DNA from 3 places in the Streptomyces sp. NPDC088923 genome. Region 3 is predicted to be linked to each of the others. Evidence: riboswitches for the same ligand, from Rfam matches in the RefSeq annotation. Region 3 holds a riboswitch; each other region holds the start of a gene.
The links. A riboswitch is a leader RNA that binds a small molecule or an ion and turns the genes downstream of it on or off. The one in region 3 is predicted to bind thiamine pyrophosphate.

Region 1 (6,379 bases), on a different contig from region 3:
GTTTCCGAGGAGCTCTCGTTCCGTATCCCCGTCGAGCTTCGCTACGAGGCCGCCGATCCCTACGCGGTACGGCTTACCTTCCACCTGCCCGGTGATGCCCCGGTCTCGTGGACGTTCGGGCGCGAACTGCTCGCGGACGGGATCGACGAGGCTTGCGGCGACGGGGATGTACGGGTCTCGCCCGTCGAGCCGGAGCCCCTGCTCGACGGGGAGGGCCCCGGAGAACTGCACATCAGGCTCCAGGTCGGCACCGATCAGGCGCTCTTCCGGGTGGGGATGGCGCCCATCGTCGCCTTCCTCGACCGGACCGACCGCCTCGTCCCGCTGGGCGAGGAGCGTGCCTGTGCCGACTTCGAGAGCCACCTCGACGACGCCCTGCACCGCATCCTGGCCGAGGAGCCGAGCGCGGGCTGAGCCAGCCTCCAGGCTCAGCGGCGCCCGCCTCTCGTGCCTGTCGCCGCCTGCCCGTCTCTCGTGCCTGTGCGGGCCGCCCGCCCCTCGTGCGTGCCGCGCCGCCGCCCCTCAGCGTTTCCTGCGGCGTCCGCCGCCCCCGAGCAGCCGCCCCGCGGATACGGGGCCGGGCACCTCAGGGCGTGGCGGCACGCCCTGAGCGTCGGACGACGACGGGTGCGGAACACGGTCCGCCGAGACCACGAGGGTCGCGAGCGCCGTCGTGACCGGCACCGAGGCGACGAGACCGATCGAGCCGACGAGCGTCCGCACGATCTCCTCACCGACGAGTTCGCTCGTCGCGACCGCGCCCACGTCGCTGCGCGCGAGCGAGAAGAGCAGCAGGAGCGGCAGCGCCGCCCCCGCGTAGGCGAGGACCAGCGTGTTGACCACCGAGGCGATGTGGTCGCGGCCGATCCTGAGCCCCGCGCGGTACAGCGCGCGCCGCGTCATGCCGGGATCGGCCTGGTGCAGCTCCCAGACGGCCGAGGTCTGCGTGACCGTCACGTCGTCGAGCACACCGAGCGAGCCGATGAGCACCCCCGCGAGGAGCAGCCCGCTCATGTCGATGTGCGGGTAGAGCCCGTGGATGAGGCCCGTGTTGTCGTCGGTGTTGCCGGTGAGCGCCGCCCAGCCGATGAAGAGCGAACCCAGTACCCCGATGAGCAGGAGCGAGGTGAGCGTGCCGAGCACCGCGACGGAGGTGCGCGCGCTGAGGCCGTGGCACAGGTAGAGCGCGATCAGCATGATGGCGCTCGCGCCGACCACCGCCACGACGAGCGGGTTCGACCCCTCCAGGATCGCGGGCAGGATGAAGAAGGTCAGCACCAGGAAGCTCACGGCGAGCGCCACGAGGGCCATGAGCCCCCGCAGTCTTCCCACCGCCACGACGACGAGCGCGAAGACCGCGGCGAGCAGCACCATCGGCGGGGTACGGCCCACATCCGTGACGGAGTACTGGAGTTCACGCGGCGCGTCGGGCGCGTAGGCGAGGACGACCTTTTGACCCGCGTGGAGCCGTCGCGAGGCGTCGGGGCGGACCAGCTCGGGGTAGCGGTGCCCCTTGTCCTTCCCCTCGGTGACCTCGACCGTCGCCTGCTCGCAGACGCCCGCCGCGTGCTCCCCCGACGCCGCGCCAGGTCCCGCGCCACCAGCCCCGCTCGACGGCGTCGACGCGCCCGCACCGCCGGATGCCGTCGTGCCCGTACCACCGGACGAGGGGTCCTGCGCCCCGCCCCCTCCGCTCCCCTGCCCCGAGCCCCCGCCCCCGGCCACGTCGTCGCAGCCGACGTGCTCGATAGCGGTGACCACGCCGCTGACGGTCTGCCGGTCGAAGCCGACACCCGTCCGCTGGTGCGCCCCCGGAGCCCCGGGCCACAGCAGGACCAGTCCGGCGACGACTGCTGCGGCGAAGGGGACCAGGACAGCCGCGATGACCACCCGCAGCCGTCGCGAACCGGGAGTCGCCGGACCGTGGCTGTGGCCGTGCTCGTGACCTGGGGGGCGGCTCTCGGGGGACGAGGGGGGCGAGGGGGACGGTGGGGGCGCCTGAGGCGTGGGAGGTGGCGTCGTCACTGGCCGATCATCGCAAGAACCGAGGGGGCCCTCTGGCCAGCACGCCAGGACGGGCGCTAGCGTGGGACGCGATTTGTCCCCGCGGGAGCTCGGAGCACCGGGCTGAGAGGGCGCTGATCTCCTCGTACGACCGCACACGCGGCCGGAGGACGAAACGCTGCGCCGACCGCTGAACCTGTTACCGGGTAATGCCGGCGTAGGGAGTAGGTCTCATGACCACATCGGACGCGCACATTCCTGCCTCCGCACAGGAGCACGACACCACCGCACCCGCTCGCGCCCTCGGTGCGCACAAGGCGTACATCGAGGGCGAACGGGCGGGGCTGCGGGTGCCCGTGCGGAGGGTGCACCTGAGCGACGGCCGCGCGCTGACGCTGTACGACACCTCGGGCCCGTACACCGATCCGTCCGTCACCACGGACGTACGGCGCGGGCTCGACACGCCGCGCGCGCCGTGGATCGCGGCGCGCGGCGACACCGAGACGTATCCCGGTCGCGGGGTACGGCCGGAGGACGACGGCCCGCAGCACACCGTTCCGCGTGGCGGGGCGCGCCGGCTCGACGCGGTCTTCCCCGGGCGCTCGCGCCGTCCGCGTCGCGCCCGCTCGGCGACGCCGGTGACGCAGCTCGCGTACGCCCGGCGGGGCGAGATCACGCCGGAGATGGAGTACGCGGCGTTGCGCGAGGGCGTCGCCCCCGAGGTCGTACGCGAGGAACTGGCCGCCGGGCGGGCCGTACTTCCCGCGAACATCAATCACCCCGAGAGCGAGCCGATGGTCATCGGCAAGCGGTTCCTCGTGAAGATCAACGCGAACATCGGCAACTCGGCGGTCACCTCCTCGATCGAGGAGGAGGTGGAGAAGATGACGTGGGCGACGCGCTGGGGCGCCGACACCGTCATGGACCTTTCGACGGGCCGCGACATCCACACCACCCGGGAGTGGATTCTGCGCAACTCCCCTGTCCCCATTGGCACCGTGCCGCTCTACCAGGCGCTGGAGAAGACCGGGGGGAAGGCGGAGGAGCTGAGCTGGGAGCTGTACCGCGACACGATCGTGGAACAGGCCGAGCAGGGCGTCGACTACATGACCGTGCACGCGGGGGTGCGGCTCGCGTACGTACCGCTCACCGCGCGCCGGACCACCGGAATCGTCTCGCGCGGCGGTTCCATCATGGCGGCGTGGTGCCTCGCGCACCACCAGGAGTCCTTCCTGTACGAGCACTTCGAGGAGCTGTGCGAGATCCTCGCGGCGTACGACGTGACGTTCTCGCTCGGGGACGGCTTGCGGCCCGGCTCCGTCGCGGACGCCAACGACGAGGCGCAGTTCGCCGAGCTGCGCACGCTCGGCGAACTCACGGCGGTGGCCCGCGGGCACGGCGTGCAGACGATGGTCGAGGGCCCCGGGCATGTACCGATGCACAAGATCAAGGAGAACGTGGAGCTTCAGCAGGAACTGTGCGACGGAGCGCCGTTCTACACGCTCGGGCCGCTCACGACGGACGTCGCGCCGGGCTACGACCACATCACCTCCGGCATCGGCGCCGCGATGATCGCGTGGTGGGGCACCGCGATGCTCTGCTACGTGACGCCCAAGGAACACCTCGGGCTTCCCGACAGGGACGACGTGAAGACCGGGGTCATCACGTACAAGATCGCCGCTCACGCCGCCGATCTGGCCAAGGGCCACCCGGGGGCGCGGGAATGGGACGACGCGCTCTCGCAGGCGCGCTTCGACTTCCGGTGGGAGGACCAGTTCAACCTGTCGCTCGATCCGGAGACGGCGCGGTCCTTCCACGACGAGACCTTGCCCGCCGAACCGGCGAAGACCGCGCACTTCTGCTCCATGTGCGGGCCCAAGTTCTGCTCGATGCGGATCAGCAGGGACATCAGCGAGCGCTTCGGCGCGGAGGACGGTACGGAGCTGAGCAAGGAGGAGATCGCGGCCGGGATGATGGAGAAGTCGCGGGAGTTCGCCGCTACGGGGAACCGCGTGTATCTGCCGCTGGCGGAGTGAGGCTGCCGTCGGCCGCGTGAGCGGAGGGCTCCGGGCGGGTGGCTCCGGGCTCCTTCCGGAAGGGCCCGGACCGGTTCTGGGCACACTTCGCCGCGCGGTCGCGGGTTTCCTCCGGTGGTGAGCGGCAACCCGCAGGCCATGACTGGAGAGAACCCGCAGACCAAGCACTCCCGCGACGCCGTGGCCGCTTCGGCCTCCGCGCCCGGGACCGAAGATGCCCCGGTGGCGGCGACGGCGTCGGAGAAGGCCGATGCGGCGCTCTCCGCGGCCGGGGCGAAGACGGAACAGGCCGCCGAGACGGCGCGGGAACGTGCGCGCGCCGCCGGAGCGGCGGGCAAGCGTGTGGAAGCGAAGGCGAGGACGGGTGTGGACGCCGGGCGGCGCAAGGTCTCCGAGGTCTCGGAGAAGGCCGTCGCCTCGGCGGGCACGGCTTGGGGCACGGTCCGCGAGCACAAGGTGGCCGTGACAACCGCGGGCGCCGGGCTGCTGACGGTGGCCACGGCCTCGTTCCTCGCGGGACGGAAGTCCGGGGTACGGGCGGTGGGGCCGCTCACGCGGCTGACCGGCGGGAAGCTGTAGCGCGGGGGATTCCCCTCGGGGCCCGATGTTTCACGTGAAACATCCACTTCGGTGTTTCACGTGAAACATCGGGCTTTCCTGCGTGCGGGTGCGGGTGCGGGTGCGGGTGCGGGTGCGGGTGCGGGCGGGGGATGCCCGTGCGTGGGTGACGGCTTGCGATGTTTCACGTGAAACATCGCTTAATCCGGGCGGTGTTCCGGACCGCCGAAGTCGGGGCTGCTGAAATCGGGGCTGGAGTAGCGAGGACGGGAGGCCGCCTCGCCGTCCGCCTCGGGGCTGCTGAAGCCGGGGCGGTGGTAACCGAGGCGCGGCATCCGGGAAGGGCCGCTACGGCTGTGCACGGGACCGTCCTGCACGGGGTCCTCCCCGCCCGGGCGGTCGTCCCCGCCGTACTCCTGGACGTCCGCGTGCTCTTGGAAGAAGGGCAGGAATCCCTTCTCCAGAAGGGCGCGTCGCCAGTCGGCGCGGGCCCGGTCCACTGCCTCGGTCTCGGGATCGGGTTCGGCGGTGCGCGGACGGCGCGGGTCGGCGGGGAGTGCCGTGGCGCCGTTGCGCAGGGCGGCGAGAAGCAGGGCGACCCCGGCGATGAGGATGGCGGCGGCGGCGAGGACGGCGAAGATCCAGCCGGCGGTGAGCAGGGCGTCGCCGATGACGTGCTCGCTGTCCACGAGCCGCAGCAGGTAGCCGATGAGCAGCAGGACGACGGCGGCGACCCCGGCGAGCACGGGGGTGAGCGCGGCGACCACGGCGACAGCCCCGGCACCCGAGGCCTCGGTCACCTCGCCGAGCGCCGCGGCGAGCCCTCCGGCCTCTTGCGCCCGCACCGGCACCTCGGCTTGGCCGGTATCCCCGGCCGTGCGTATCCGCAGGTCCTCGCGCACTCTGACGTAGTGCCGGTACTCGGGCGCGGCGGTGGCCGCGATAAGACCTGCCGAGCCGAGCGCCAGGGCCTTCAGCCGCGTGGCGGGGAGCTGCCGGTCGGGGTCCGGCGCGGCCGGCCGCGGTACGGCCTGGCGCAGGGCCTCGTCGAGAACTCGCTCGAACTCGGGGTGGTCCTCGGGCAGCAAGTGCGGAGCGCTGTTCATGTGCATCCCCCGATGCTCCGTAGGGCCAAGGCGCCCGCTGGGTGCGGGCAGAGGGCGGAAGCGGAGGAGAGCCTGCTACGGATAAGGCGATGGTAGGCCGGGGACGGCGCAGGGTAACAGGGTGTTTCCGGAAATTGACCAGTCGTACAGGGGGACGCGGCGGCACGTGCGCCCCCCGCACGCCGGGTGGCGCGCCTGTCCGGGCAGGCAGGGAGGGGCGTACGGGCGGTGGGCGTGCCTGTGCGCGGGGCGGCGGGGGATCGTCGGTGCGCCGGAGCGGGGACGGAGTGCGGGCGGGTGGGGTTGGTACGAGGGCGTGCGGGACGGGCCGCACGGCGGCGGTACGGGGTGGCGGCAGCCGTACGGTGCGGGCGGGGCGAGTCCGTACGGTGCGGGCTGCGGGGGCCCGACGGTGCGGCGCCAGGGAGCAGCGGGGGTACCCGGCGGGGCCGGGCCGGGCCTGGTGTCAGGCCGGGAAGGGCACCTGACGTACCAGCAGCGTCCCTGCCATGGTCACACCGCCGTCCATCGCGACGGCCAGCCGGTCCGCGTAGATGTGCGCGTCCTCGATCACCGGGCGCGGGGTCTCCTCGCCGTCCTCGGTGCCGACGTCGCCGAGGAGGTACGGGATGGGGCTGTGGCCGTGGACGATGCGGGAGCCGCCGAAGGTGTCGA
Region 2 (6,379 bases), on a different contig from region 3:
GCCGGCAACGCCGCGCCGCTCACCGCCCTCGACGTCGCGGGCCACGAGATGAGCCACGGGGTCACCTCGGAGACCGCGGGCCTCAACTACAGCGGCGAGTCCGGTGGCCTGAACGAGGCGACGAGCGACATCTTCGGCACGGGGGTGGAGTTCTACTCCAACACCGCGACCGACCCCGGTGACTACCTCATCGGCGAGAAGATCGACATCAACGGCGACGGCACGCCGCTGCGCTACATGGACAAGCCCAGCAAGGACGGCGCCTCGGCCGACAACTGGTCGTCCACGCTCGGCAACAAGGACGTGCACTACTCCTCGGGCCCCGCGAACCACTTCTTCTACCTCCTCTCGGAGGGCAGCGGCGCCAAGACCGTCAACGGCGTGAGCTACAACTCGCCGACGTACGACGGCCTTCCGGTCACCGGCATCGGCCGGGACAAGGCGCTCCAGATCTGGTACAAGGCGCTCACCACGCAGTTCACCTCCACCACCAACTACGCGAGTGCCCGTACCGGCACCCTCGCGGCGGCCTCCTCGCTCTACGGGGCGACCTCGGCCGAGTACAAGGCGGTGCAGGACGCCTGGGCGGCGATCAACGTCGGCGCCCGCTCCGGTGGCGGCACGGACCCCGGCAACCCCGGCGGGACGGTGTTCACCTCCAACACCAAGGTCGCGATACCGGACGCCGGTTCGGCGGTCACCTCCTCGATCGCCGTGACGGGCCGCAGCGGCAACGCGCCCTCGAACCTGTCGGTCTCGGTGGACATCACGCACACCTACCGCGGTGACCTCGTGGTCGACCTCGTCGCCCCGAACGGCACGAGCTACCGCCTCAAGAACTCCAGCTCCTCCGACTCGGCCGACAACGTCAAGGCCACCTACACCGTCAACGCCTCCTCGGTCGCCGCGAACGGCACCTGGAAGCTCAAGGTGCAGGACGTCTACTCGGGCGACAAGGGGACCATCAACGGCTGGTCGCTGACCTTCCCGTAAACCCCCTCGCAAGATCTCGGCGGAACTGGACCCCCCGCCGGACGCGGCGCCCCGGCCACCTCAGGTGGCCGGGGCGCGGTCCCGTATCAACTGCCTCTCGCACTAGTGGAGTCCGGAACCGTGCCGGGCCTCCGTCAGCCCACCGCTCCCCACTCCCCCGCGTCCCCCGAGCCCTGAGCCGCCGCGCGCTGCCGGCGGGCCGGCTCGCCCTGGCGGAGGAGGTCCCGGACCACCGCGGTGACCTCCGCCTCGTCCCCGAGGTCCGAGAGCGCCTCGCCCACGTGGGCGAGCAGCGCGGCGACCGCCTCGCCCGCCGGTACGGCCGTACCGCTCTGCGGGTGGACGAGCGAGCCGCCGAGCCCGTACCGCGCCGCCGTCCACAGCGCGGCCGCGACGTCGTGCGCCGGGACGGGCGCGGGAACGCGGCCCGCCGCCCGCTCGCGCAGCGCCGTCACCACGAGCGCGCGCGTGAGCCCGGCCTGCGCGGCGACCTCGCGCACGGTCGGCATGACGTCGGCGACGCGTACCTCCAGCGTCGGGACGTGCGCGGAGGGGCGCGCGAGCCAGTAGGCGTTGCGGGCCCGCTCGGGGAGGACGCCGGTCGCGAAGAGCCTGCGGTGGGTGGCGTCGTAGTCGGCCGCGTCCGCGAAGTACGGCGGGATCTGCGTCGTGGGCCAGCGCGAGAGGACCATCGTGCGCCAGCTCGCGAACCCGGTGTCCACGCCGTGTTCGTACGGGGAGTTCGCCGAGAGGGCGAGGAGCACCGGCAGCCAGGGGCGGACGTGGTCGAGGGCGTGCACCGCGGCCTCGCGGTCGGGGACGCCGACGTGGATGTGGCAGCCGCAGGTCTCGGTGCCCTGGGCGAGGAGCTGGTAGAGCCCGGCGACGTCGCGGTAGTGCGGGGCCGCGGTGGGGGTACGGGGCGGGGCCTGGCGGGCGGCCGTGCCGTGGGCGAGGACGCGGCAGCCGGCCTTCCCGGCCGCCTCGACGAGGCGTTCGCGCGCGGCGGAGACCTCGGCGCGCAGCTCGGGCAGGCCCGCGCACACCGGGCTCGTGGTCTCGATCATGCTGCTGAGCAGTTCGCGTTGCGGGACCGTCACCGCTCCGCCTGGGTGGAGCCGGTGGTGCACGTCGAGTACCCGTTCCGCGGCGTCGACCGGGAGCAGGGTCTCGGCGTCGACCAGCAGGAACTCCTCCTCGACGCCGAGAGTGGGGGGCGCGCTGGGGGCCGGGGGTAAGCCCGCGCCCCCGCTCTGCGTTGGGCTGGCGGGCATGCGGCAGCTCCTTGGGAGTGGAGTGGGACGCGGGGGGCCCGAACGGCGGGCCCCGGGGCCGGGCCCATCCACTTTGCCGCCGGCGGGAAGGACTCAGGAGAGCGCATACGGGGCGCCCCGGCGCACGGAGTCCGTGCTTCCGCGATCCGGGGGCGCGAAGGTCCTTCGCCGCGCGGCGCGACCAGGCGTTACGCTGGCCGCATCACCGGACACGGGGTGCCCACCAGGGGCTGAGATCACACCCGTCGAACCTGAACCAGCTCGTACTGGCGGAGGGATGTCTTCCATGTCATTGCCGCATGCCCCCGGTCGCGCCCCGGAGGGCGCGGCCCTTCAGCAGGCGCGTCCGGCCGCTCGCGTCTTCGGCGGCCGGATGCCCGAGGCGCCCGGCGACCTGCGCGTCGAGGCGCACGGCATCGCGCCCGTGCCCGAGGACCGGCGCTACGGCGGTCCTGGCAGGCTCTTCACGGTGTGGTTCGCGCCGAACCTCACCATGACGGGGGTCTTCACGGGGACCCTCGGCATCGTCCTCGGCCTCGACTTCGCGACCGCGCTCGTCGCGGTCGTCGCGGGCACGCTGCTCGGGGCGGTCCCCGTCGCGTACCTCGGTACGTGGGGCAGCAGGACCGGGGCCGGTCAGCTGCCGCTCTCGCGGCTCGCCTTCGGGCCCGCGGTCGTCCTGCCGGGCATCCTCCAGTGGCTCTCCTCGGTCGCGTGGGACGCGCTCATCGGCCTCTTCGGCGGGGACGCGCTCGCGCGGCTTTTCGGCTGGCCGTTCTGGCTGGGGGTGCTCGTCATGATGGCCGGGCAGGGCCTCGTGGGGGCGCTCGGTTACGAGGCGATCCACCGGCTCCAGAAACTCATGTCCTTCGTCCTCGCGGTGGCCTTCGTGGTCCTGGCGGTGAAGATGCTCGACGGCGTGAGCCCGACGACCAGCGGCAGCGTCCACGGCATGGACCGCTTCGGCGCGATCATGCTGACCAGCACGGTCGCGCTGAGCCTGTCGCTCTCCTGGGCCCCGTACGCGAGCGACTTCAGCCGCTATCTGCCCGCGAAGACCTCGCGCACGCGGATGTTCTGGTACACGCTGCTCGGTGTGAGCCTGTCCTTCGTCGTGGTGCAGACGCTCGGCCTGTGGGGCGCCTCGGTCTTCACCGACCAGACGGCGGGCGGCGTGCAGAAGCTGCTCGGCGGGGGCTGGCTCGGCGGCTTCGGGCTGCTCGCCGTCGCGCTCGCGGCGCTGTGCAGCAACGCGATGAACGACTACAGCGGCTCGCTCGCGCTCCAGACGGTCGGCGTGCGCGTCCCGCGCCCGTTCGCGGCAGCCGGCGCCGCGGCGCTCGGGCTTCCGCTCGTGCTGTGGATGCACGCCGCCGACACGACCGCGCGCTTCCAGAACGTACTGCTCTTCGTGGGCTACTGGATTCCGGGGTTCTTCGCCGTCGTCGTCGTGGACTGGCGCGCGCGGGCCCGGGAGAGGGCGCGTACGGGTACGGCACTCGACCTCGCCGCCGAGAGCGCGCGCCCCGTGCCGTGGTGGCCGGCGCCCCTCGCCTTCCTCGTCGGTTTCGCCGCCGCCGTGCCGTTCATGAACACCTCGCTGTACGCGGGGCCGGTCGCCGACGCGCTGCACGGCGCCGACCTCGCGTACTACGTCGCCTTCCTGGTGGCGCTGCTCGTCTACGCCCCGCTGCGGCTGCGCACCCGGCGCGACCGCGCCTCCGTCTGACCCCCCCCTGGAGCTCCCTCATGTCCCCGCTGGAAACAAGCCGCGCCGCGCTCGCGCGGGTACGCGGCGCCGAGCCGCTCGTGCAGTGCCTGACCAACACCGTCGTCACGAACTTCACCGCGAACGCGTTGCTCGCGCTCGGGGCCTCGCCCGCGATGGTCGACGTCCCCGGGGAGGCGGACGCCTTCGCGCGGGTCGCGGGCGGAGTCCTCGTCAATCTCGGCACGCCGCACGCCGAGCAGCGCGCCGCGATGACGGAGGCGGCGACGGCGGCGCGCGAGGCGGGCACGCCGTGGGTGCTCGACCCGGTCGCGATCGGCGCGCTCCCGGTGCGTACGCCGCTCGCGCACGAGCTGCTCGCGCTCGGCCCCACCGTCGTACGGGGCAACGCCTCCGAGATCCTGGCGCTCGCGGGCGCCGGGGCGGGCGGGCGCGGCGTGGACGCGGCCGAGAAGGTCGAGCAGGCGGCGGAGGCGGCGCGGGAGCTGGCCCGGACGAGCGGCGCGGTCGTCGCGGTCTCGGGACCCGTGGACCTCGTGACGGACGGGGCGCGGACGGTGCGGATCGCGAACGGGGACGTGTTGCTCACGAAGGTGACGGGCGGCGGTTGCGCGCTCGGCGCGGTGATGGCGGCCTTCGCGGCGGTGACGGAGGACGCGCTCGACGCGACGGTGGCGGCGGTGACGACGTACACGGTCGCGGCGGAGCTGGCGGTGGCCGGGGACCGCCCGGGCCCTGGGACCTTCGCGGTCCGCTTCCTGGACGCGCTCGCCGCCGTGGGGGACGGGGATCTCGTGGCACGGGCGGCATTGTCGTGAGCCCGGACCTCTCGGTGTACCTGGTGACCGACACCGCGCAGTGCGCCGCGCGCGGCCGGACCGTCGCGGAGACGGTCGCCGCCGCTGTCGCGGGCGGGGTCACCGCGGTGCAGGTGCGCGAGAAGGACGCGGGCGGGCGGGCGTTCCTGGAGCAGGTGCGCGCGGTGGCCGTTGTCCTCCCGGCGCACGTGACGCTGCTCGTCAACGACCGCGTCGACGTCTACCTCGCGGCCCGCGCCGCCGGGGCGCGCGTGCACGGCGTCCACGTGGGCCAGTCGGACCTGCCGGTCGCGGCGGTACGGGAGCTGATCGGCGCGGACGCGCTGCTCGGCCTGAGCGCGGCCACTCCCGGGGAACTGGCCGACGCCGCCGGCGCGCGGGTGGACCATGTCGGTGTCGGCGCGCTGCACACGACGACCACGAAGGCGGACGCGCCGCCCGCGCTCGGTGTCGAGGGCTTCGCGCGCCTGCTCGCGCCCCCGGGTCTCCCCCCCGCGGTCGCGATCGGCGGCGTGGTCCCCGCCGATCTCCCGGCGCTGCGCCGGGCGGGCGCGGCGGGCGCGGCGATCGTCTCGGGGATCTGCGCGGCGGCCGACCCCGAGGCGGCGGCGCGGGAGTACGTGGCCGCGTGGGAACGGGGCGCGGCCTGAGGGGGACGTCAGCGGACGCTTCTTCTCGTCCGGGGACTGTCTGGAGCTGGTCCGGCCGGACGAGGGGGCCTTCATCGACCCCGCCTCGGTGGCGGTCATGGTGACCGAGGCGAGGATCGTCACCGGCTGAGGTCCGGTTCCCCGGCCGGGACGGGAAGTCCCGGCCGGGCCCGCCGCCTCACGCCACGCCCGCCGCCTCCGCCACCTTCGCGCGCTCGTGCTTCCAGTAGCCGGAGAAGGTGATGCGGTCCTTCGGGAGCCCGGCGGCGACGAGGTGGCGGCGGCCCTCGGTGGCGAGGCGGGACTCACCGACGACGTAGGCGTAGCCGGTCGGGGCGAAGGCCGTGCGGCGGCGCAGCTCGGCGAGGACGGCTTCGCCGGGTACGGCATGGGCGTCGTCGCGGACCACCCAGACGACCTCCATGCCCGCGGGTGCGTCGAGGTCCCTGCGGTCGGCGTCGAGCGGGACCTCGACGAGAGCACGGCCCGTCGTGTGCGCGGGCAGCGAGCGCAGGATGCCCGCGACGGCGGGCAGGCCGCTCTCGTCGGCGACGAGGTGCACCTCGCTGGCGTCCTCGGGGCGGTCGAAGATGGCGCCCTGGTCGTAGAGCGCGACGGGGTCGCCGGGCCGGACCGCGCAGGCCCAGATCGCCGCCGCGCCCTCGGGCTCACCGCTCGGGCCGCAGTGCACGACGAAGTCGATGTCCAGTTCACCGGTCTCGGGACGGAAGCCCGCGACGGTGTAGTTGGCGCAGTGCGGGCGGACCTCCTCGGGAATCGCGAAGTACGGCTCCCACCAGCGCTGGCCGGAGAGTTCGGGCAGCTCGAAGCCCTGCTGGTGGGCGAGACGCACGAAGAGGCGGAACCAGTGGTCGTGTCCCAGGTAGGGGAACTCCGCGAACTGGGGGCCCGTCA
Region 3 (6,379 bases):
CGAACGGCGGCGACCAGGACGACGACCGGGGGGCCGCTCGGCTGAGTGGTCCCCTGTTCCGCGACGAGGTGCCGCGGGAGCCCGGCCGACCCGAGCCCGTACCCCCCGTCTCCCCGGCCGCGCAGTCGTCCCCGACGCCTGTGCAGCCGTCCTCCGCACCGAGCCCCGGCAGGCAGAAGAAGAGCGCCGGCCGGAACCTGGGGGCGGCCATAGGGGTCGGTCTCGGTCTCGGGGTCGTTGTCGTCGCGTCGTTGTTCATCGTCAAGGCCGTCTTCGTCGGCGTCATAGCGCTCGCCGTCGTCGTCGGCCTGTGGGAACTGACCTCCCGCCTCGCCGAGCGCAAGCAGATCAAGGCGCCGCTGATCCCGCTCGCCGCGGGCGGCGTCGCGATGGTCGTCGCGGGCTACGTGCGGGGCGCCGAGGGCGCGTGGGTGGCGATGGCGCTGACGGCGCTCGTCGTGCTCGTGTGGCGGATGTTCCAGCCGCCGGAGGGCTACCTGCGGGACGTCACGGCGGGCGTGTTCGCGACGTTCTACGTGCCGTTCCTCGCGACGTTCGTCGCGCTGCTGCTCACCGCGGACGACGGGCCGCGGCGCGTGCTGCTCTTCCTCGTGCTCACTGTCGTCAGCGACACCGGGGCCTACGCGGTGGGCTGGCGCTTCGGCACGCACAAGCTCGCGCCCCGCATCAGCCCGGGCAAGACGCGCGAAGGTCTCCTGGGCGCGGTGAGCTTCGCGATGGTCGCCGGGGCGCTGCTGATGCAGTTCATGATCGACGACGGGCAGTGGTGGCAGGGGCTGCTCCTCGGCCTGGCCGTCGCTGCCAGCGCCACCCTGGGCGACCTCGGTGAGTCCATGATCAAGCGGGACCTGGGGATCAAGGACATGGGGACGTTGCTTCCCGGCCACGGCGGCATCATGGACCGGCTCGACTCGCTGCTGCCCACGGCGCCCGTCGTGTGGCTACTGCTCGTCCTGTTCGTCGGCTCGGGCTGAGCTCCGGGTGGCTCGGGCCGAGGTCTGGCTCGGGCTCGGACCGGTGTCCGTCCTTCGGCTCGGGGAGTGGTCCGGGCGCGCGTTACGCTGAAAGGGTCCGCCGTGACGTACGGCGGACCCTTTCGTGTACGGGCTCACGCCGCGTCGCGCCCAGCGGGGCGACGTCGCGCGCCCCGTACGCCGCCCCCGAGGCGCCCACCCGGCGCGTCGTCGCGTCCCCAGGGGCGCGCGGCGCCGCACCGTATCTGAGGAGTACTGGCCCATGCCGCCCGCACCGGGAGAACTCACCTTCGTCGCGCCGCGCGGTGCCAAGAAGCCCCCTCGTCACCTCGCCGACCTCAGCCCCGCCGAGCGCAAGGAGGCCGTCGCCGCCATCGGCGAGAAGCCCTTCCGCGCCAAGCAGCTCTCGCAGCACTACTTCGCGCGCTACGCGCAAGACCCGGCGCAGTGGACCGACATCCCCGCCGCGGCGCGGGGGCGGCTCCAGGAGCAACTGCTGCCCGAGCTGATGTCGGTCGTGCGGCATATCTCGTGCGACGACGACACGACGCGCAAGACGCTGTGGCGCCTCTTCGACGGCACGCTCGTCGAATCGGTACTTATGCGCTACCCGGACCGCGTCACCATGTGCATCTCCTCCCAGGCGGGCTGCGGGATGAACTGCCCGTTCTGCGCGACAGGGCAGGCCGGGCTCGACCGCAATCTCTCGACGGCCGAGATCGTGCACCAGATCGTCGAGGGCATGCGCGCGCTGCGTGACGGGGAGATTCCCGGCGGGCCGGCGAGGCTCTCCAACATCGTCTTCATGGGGATGGGGGAGCCGCTCGCCAACTACAACCGCGTCGTGGGCGCGATCCGCAGGCTCACCGACCCGGAGCCTGACGGGCTCGGGCTCTCGCAGCGCGGCATCACCGTATCCACGGTGGGCCTGGTGCCCGCGATCCATCGTTTCGCGGACGAGGGGTTCAAGTGCAGGCTCGCGGTCTCTTTGCACGCTCCGGACGACGAACTGCGGGACACGCTGGTGCCGGTCAACACGCGGTGGAAGGTCCGTGAGGTCCTGGACGCCGCGTGGGAGTACGCGGAGAAGTCGGGGCGGCGCGTGTCGATCGAGTACGCGCTCATCCGCGACATCAACGACCAGGCGTGGCGGGGCGACCTTCTGGGCCGGCTCCTGAAGAACAAGCGCGTGCACGTCAACCTGATTCCGCTCAATCCGACGCCCGGGTCGAAGTGGACCGCGTCGCGGCCGGAGGACGAGCGCGCCTTCGTGGACGCGATCGCGGCGCACGGTGTGCCGGTGACGGTGCGCGACACGCGGGGACAGGAGATCGACGGGGCGTGCGGGCAGCTGGCGGCGGCGGAACGCTGAGCACCGCGCGACGGGGTGTGGGCGCTCCGGCGGTGGCGTGGTGCCGCGGTGGTGAGGTGCGGCGTGGCGGTGGAGCGCGCGGCGTGTGGAGGACGCGGCGCGGCGGTGGAGCGCGCGGCGTGTGCAGGGCGCGGCGTGGGCAGCGTGGGCTGTGCAGGGACGCGTCGCGCGTAGGGGACGCCGCGTGCACGGCGCGGGCCCGCGCGCGACGTAGCGATAGGGTGTGCGAGCACCATCGCTCGCGGCGTGTCCGGGAGCGCGACATCTTCATACTCCGTACGACGTACACATTCCGACAGGGGAGCGCCGCAGCGCTGAGAGTGCGACATCACACCGGCAGTCGGTGTATAGGTCGCAGACCCTCTGAACCTCGCCCGGGTCATTCCGGGTAGGGAGTTCGGTCACCACTCGTGCTGTTGTGCCCTGCCCGCGGCCCCGTCGGCCGCGGGCAGGGCCGCGTCTTCTCCTGGCCAACCCCAGGAGGAATCCATGACCACCCGACGCAGGACCGTCGCCGCCATCATCGCCGCGGGTCTGGCTGCTACAAGCCTCGCCGCCTGTGGCGACGACTCGGGGTCCGATACCGGCTCGTCGAGCGGCAAGACGGTCACCCTCGTCAGCCACGACTCCTTCGCTGCCTCCAAGAGCGTGCTGAAAAAGTTCGAGCAGAAAACCGGGTACCGCCTCAAGGTCCTCAAGAGCGGCGACGCGGGCCAAGCGGTGAACCAGGCCGTCCTCACCAAGGGACACCCCCAGGGCGACGTCTTCTTCGGCGTCGACAACACGCTGCTGTCCCGCGCCCTGGAGCAAGGCGTCTTCCAGCCGTACGAGGCAAAGGGGCTCTCCGCCGTCCCCGCCGATATCCAGCTCGACGGCAAGCGGCACCGCGTCACCCCCGTCGACACGGGCGATATATGCGTCAACTATGACAAGAAGTACTTCAAGGACGAGAAGCTCGACCCGCCGCAGAGCCTCGACGACCTCGCCGACCCTGCCTACAAGAACCTGCTCGTCACGGAGAACACGGCGACATCCTCGCCGGGGCTCGGCTTCCTCCTCGGCAGCGTCGCGCAGTACGGGGAGCAGGGCTGGAAGTCGTACTGGAAGAAACTTCGCGACAACGGGGTCAAGGTCGTCGACAGCTGGGAGCAGGCGTACAACGAGGAGTTCTCGGGCTCCTCGGGGGGCCGCAAGGCCGGCGGCGACCGGCCGCTCGTCGTCTCGTACGCCTCCAGCCCGCCCGTCGAGGTCCTCTACGCGGACCCGCGCCCCAAGGACGCACCCACGGGCGTCGCGACCGGGACGTGCTTCCGGCAGACGGAGTTCGCGGGTCTGCTCGATGGTGCGCCCAACCCGGAGGGCGGCAAGGCGCTCCTCGATTTCCTCCTGAGCGACACCTTCCAGCGGGACATGCCGCTCCAGATGTTCGTCAATCCGGTCGTCAAGGGGACGCCGCTGCCGGATGTGTTCACGCGGTACGGAGCGGACGCCGACGGAGCGCGGACCGTCGCGCCGCAGAAGATCGCCGAGCACCGTGAGGACTGGATCAACGCCTGGACCTCACTGGTCGTCAAGTGAGGCCCCGCGGGACGTCGCGAGAGGCGTCGCACGAGGGACCCGTACGCGGCGTACGTCGCGGGGACACGTCGCGACGTCCCGCGCGACGTCGCCTCGCCGCGGCACGTCCCGTGACGCGACGTCGCGTCACCGTGCTGCTCCTCGTCGCGGGGCCCACCCTCTTCTTCGGCCTGTTCTTCGGCTATCCCGTCGCGGCGATCGTGGGTCGTGGGCTGCACACCTCGGCGGGGTGGCAGCTCGGCGCCGTCGCCGATGTCCTGGGGCGACGCGACATACGCGACGTGCTCTGGTTCACCACGTGGCAGGCACTGGCGTCCACGGCGCTCACCCTCCTCCTCGCCCTGCCCGGGGCGTACGTCTTCGCGCGCTTCGCTTTTCCCGGGAAAGGCGTGCTGCGCGCCGTCGTCACAGTGCCGTTCGTTCTGCCCACAGTCGTGGTCGGCAGTGCATTCCTCGCCGTGCTCGGACGCGGCGGGCTGTTGGACGAGCTGTGGGGTGTACGGCTCGACACGACGGTGTGGGCGATCCTCGCGGCCCACGTCTTCTTCAACTACTCCGTCGTGGTGCGCACGGTGGGCGGTTTGTGGGCGCAGTTGGACACGCGGCAGGAGGACGCCGCGCGCACCCTGGGCGCTTCGCGCTGGCGGGCCTGGCGGGCGGTCACGCTGCCGGCGCTCGCTCCCGCCGTGGCGTCGGCGGCGTTGATGGTGTTCCTGTTCACCTTCACGTCTTTCGGGATCGTGCAGATCCTCGGGGGCCCGGGCTACTCGACGCTGGAGGTGGAGATCTACCGGCAGACGGCGCAGCTGCTCGATCTCTCCACGGCAGCGGTGCTGACGCTCGTCCAGCTGGGCGCGGTCGTCATGGTGCTGGCCCTCCACGCGTGGGTGGTGCGCAGGGGGGAGAGCACGTTGCGGCTCGTGGACCCGTCGCGTACGGCGCGGCGGCCACGCGGCGTGGCGCAGTGGACGCTGCTCAGCGGCGTCCTGGGCGTCGTCGCGGTACTTCTCGTACTGCCGCTCGCCGTGCTCGTCCTGCGCGCCTTCGACGCCCCGGACGGCTTCGGGCTGACCTACTTCCGGGCTCTTGGCTCCTCCGACGGAGGGGCTTTTCTCGTCGCTCCCATCGCGGCGGTTGGCAACTCTCTGCGCTACGCGGCCGTGGCGACGCTGATCGCCCTCGTCGTCGGCGGACTCGCCGCCGTCGCGCTCAGCCGGGAGCGACGCGGGAAGGACGGCCGGCCGGGCGGCATGTCGCGGTTGCTGCGCGGCTTCGACGCCCTGCTGATGCTGCCGCTCGGAGTCTCGGCGGTCACCGTGGGCTTCGGGTTCCTCATCGCACTCGACGAGCCTCCACTCGATCTGCGCGCGTCCTGGATTCTCGTCCCGCTCGCCCAGGCGCTCGTGGGTGCGCCGTTCGTCGTACGGACGATGCTTCCCGTGCTGCGCGCCGTCGACCAACGGCTGCGCGACGCCGCGTCGGTGCTCGGGGCGTCGCCCTGGCGGGTGTGGTGGGAGGTGGATCTGCCGCTGGTGCGCCGCGCGGTGCTGGTGGCCGCCGGCTTCGCCTTTGCCGTGTCACTGGGCGAGTTCGGCGCCACCGTCTTCCTCGCCCGCCCCGACAACCCGACGTTGCCCGTCGCCGTCGCCCGTCTCCTCGGGCGCCCCGGCGACCTGAACTACGGGCAGGCCATGGCGCTCTCCACCGTCCTCATGCTGGTGTGCGTCGTCTCCCTGCTCGTCCTGGAACGACTGCGTCCGCGCGATCCACATGACGGCGGCACGCCCCGGTCCGCCCGGGGGCGGACCGACGCGCCCGTCGCCGCCGATCCGCGCCCGGCTTCGACACGGCGCCCGGACGTCGCACTCACTGCCCCCGCCAAGGGGCCCCGTACGAAGGAGAGGCCGCACTGATGACGCGCTTCAGTCGTGCACGTCGCGAGGACGCTGTCGAAGCTCCGGCGCGCGAGGAGGGTTCGGCGCGGGCCGCGACGTCGCGCGTCGTGCACGCTCCACGACAGGAGGCCGAGGGCGGGGCGGCGTTGCGCGTCGAACGTGTCACGGTGGGTTTCGGAAACGGACGGCCGGCGCTCGACGCGGTGGATCTGTCGGTGCGCGCGCACGAGGTGGTCTGCGTCCTGGGGCCCAGCGGGAGCGGGAAGTCGACGCTGCTGCGCGCCGTCGCGGGCTTGCAGCCGCTCGATGCGGGGAGCGTGTGGCTCGGGGGCGAAGACCAGCGCGACGTGCCGGTGCACCGGCGCGGTGTGGGGCTCATGTTCCAGGACCACCAGCTCTTCCCGCAGCGCGACGTAGCGGGCAACGTCGCGTTCGGCCTGCGCATGCGACGCGTGCCGGCCGGTGTCCGCGAGGCGCGCGTGGCCGAGTTGCTCTCCCTCGTCGGGCTGGCCGACGCGGGGCACCGCGGCGTCGGTTCT

Region 1: linked by a shared signal. The riboswitch ahead of thiC (phosphomethylpyrimidine synthase ThiC) and the one ahead of ACIP4O_RS15095 (thiamine ABC transporter substrate binding subunit) in region 3 are both predicted to bind thiamine pyrophosphate.
Region 2: linked by a shared signal. The riboswitch ahead of ACIP4O_RS23085 (purine-cytosine permease family protein) and the one ahead of ACIP4O_RS15095 (thiamine ABC transporter substrate binding subunit) in region 3 are both predicted to bind thiamine pyrophosphate.

What each region holds. Positions count from the first base shown of each region.
Region 1 covers NZ_JBIVIO010000001.1:123,954-130,332, forward strand. Annotated here, with positions in the region: gene ACIP4O_RS00680 (SsgA family sporulation/cell division regulator) at 1-414, shown strand, start outside; gene ACIP4O_RS00685 (YibE/F family protein) at 523-2,025, opposite strand; TPP riboswitch at 2,097-2,245, shown strand; gene thiC (phosphomethylpyrimidine synthase ThiC) at 2,238-4,040, shown strand; gene ACIP4O_RS00695 (hypothetical protein) at 4,179-4,619, shown strand; gene ACIP4O_RS00700 (hypothetical protein) at 4,799-5,710, opposite strand; gene ACIP4O_RS00705 (metallophosphoesterase family protein) at 6,171-6,379, opposite strand, start outside.
Region 2 covers NZ_JBIVIO010000006.1:184,513-190,891, forward strand. Annotated here, with positions in the region: gene ACIP4O_RS23075 (M4 family metallopeptidase) at 1-993, shown strand, start outside; gene ACIP4O_RS23080 (glutamate--cysteine ligase) at 1,128-2,267, opposite strand; TPP riboswitch at 2,470-2,562, shown strand; gene ACIP4O_RS23085 (purine-cytosine permease family protein) at 2,554-3,996, shown strand; gene thiM (hydroxyethylthiazole kinase) at 4,017-4,814, shown strand; gene thiE (thiamine phosphate synthase) at 4,811-5,464, shown strand; gene ACIP4O_RS23100 (siderophore-interacting protein) at 5,643-6,379, opposite strand, start outside.
Region 3 covers NZ_JBIVIO010000002.1:879,703-886,081, forward strand. Annotated here, with positions in the region: gene ACIP4O_RS15085 (phosphatidate cytidylyltransferase) at 1-995, shown strand, start outside; gene rlmN (23S rRNA (adenine(2503)-C(2))-methyltransferase RlmN) at 1,258-2,367, shown strand; TPP riboswitch at 2,655-2,780, shown strand; gene ACIP4O_RS15095 (thiamine ABC transporter substrate binding subunit) at 2,857-3,945, shown strand; gene ACIP4O_RS15100 (ABC transporter permease) at 4,056-5,858, shown strand; gene ACIP4O_RS15105 (ABC transporter ATP-binding protein) at 5,858-6,379, shown strand, end outside.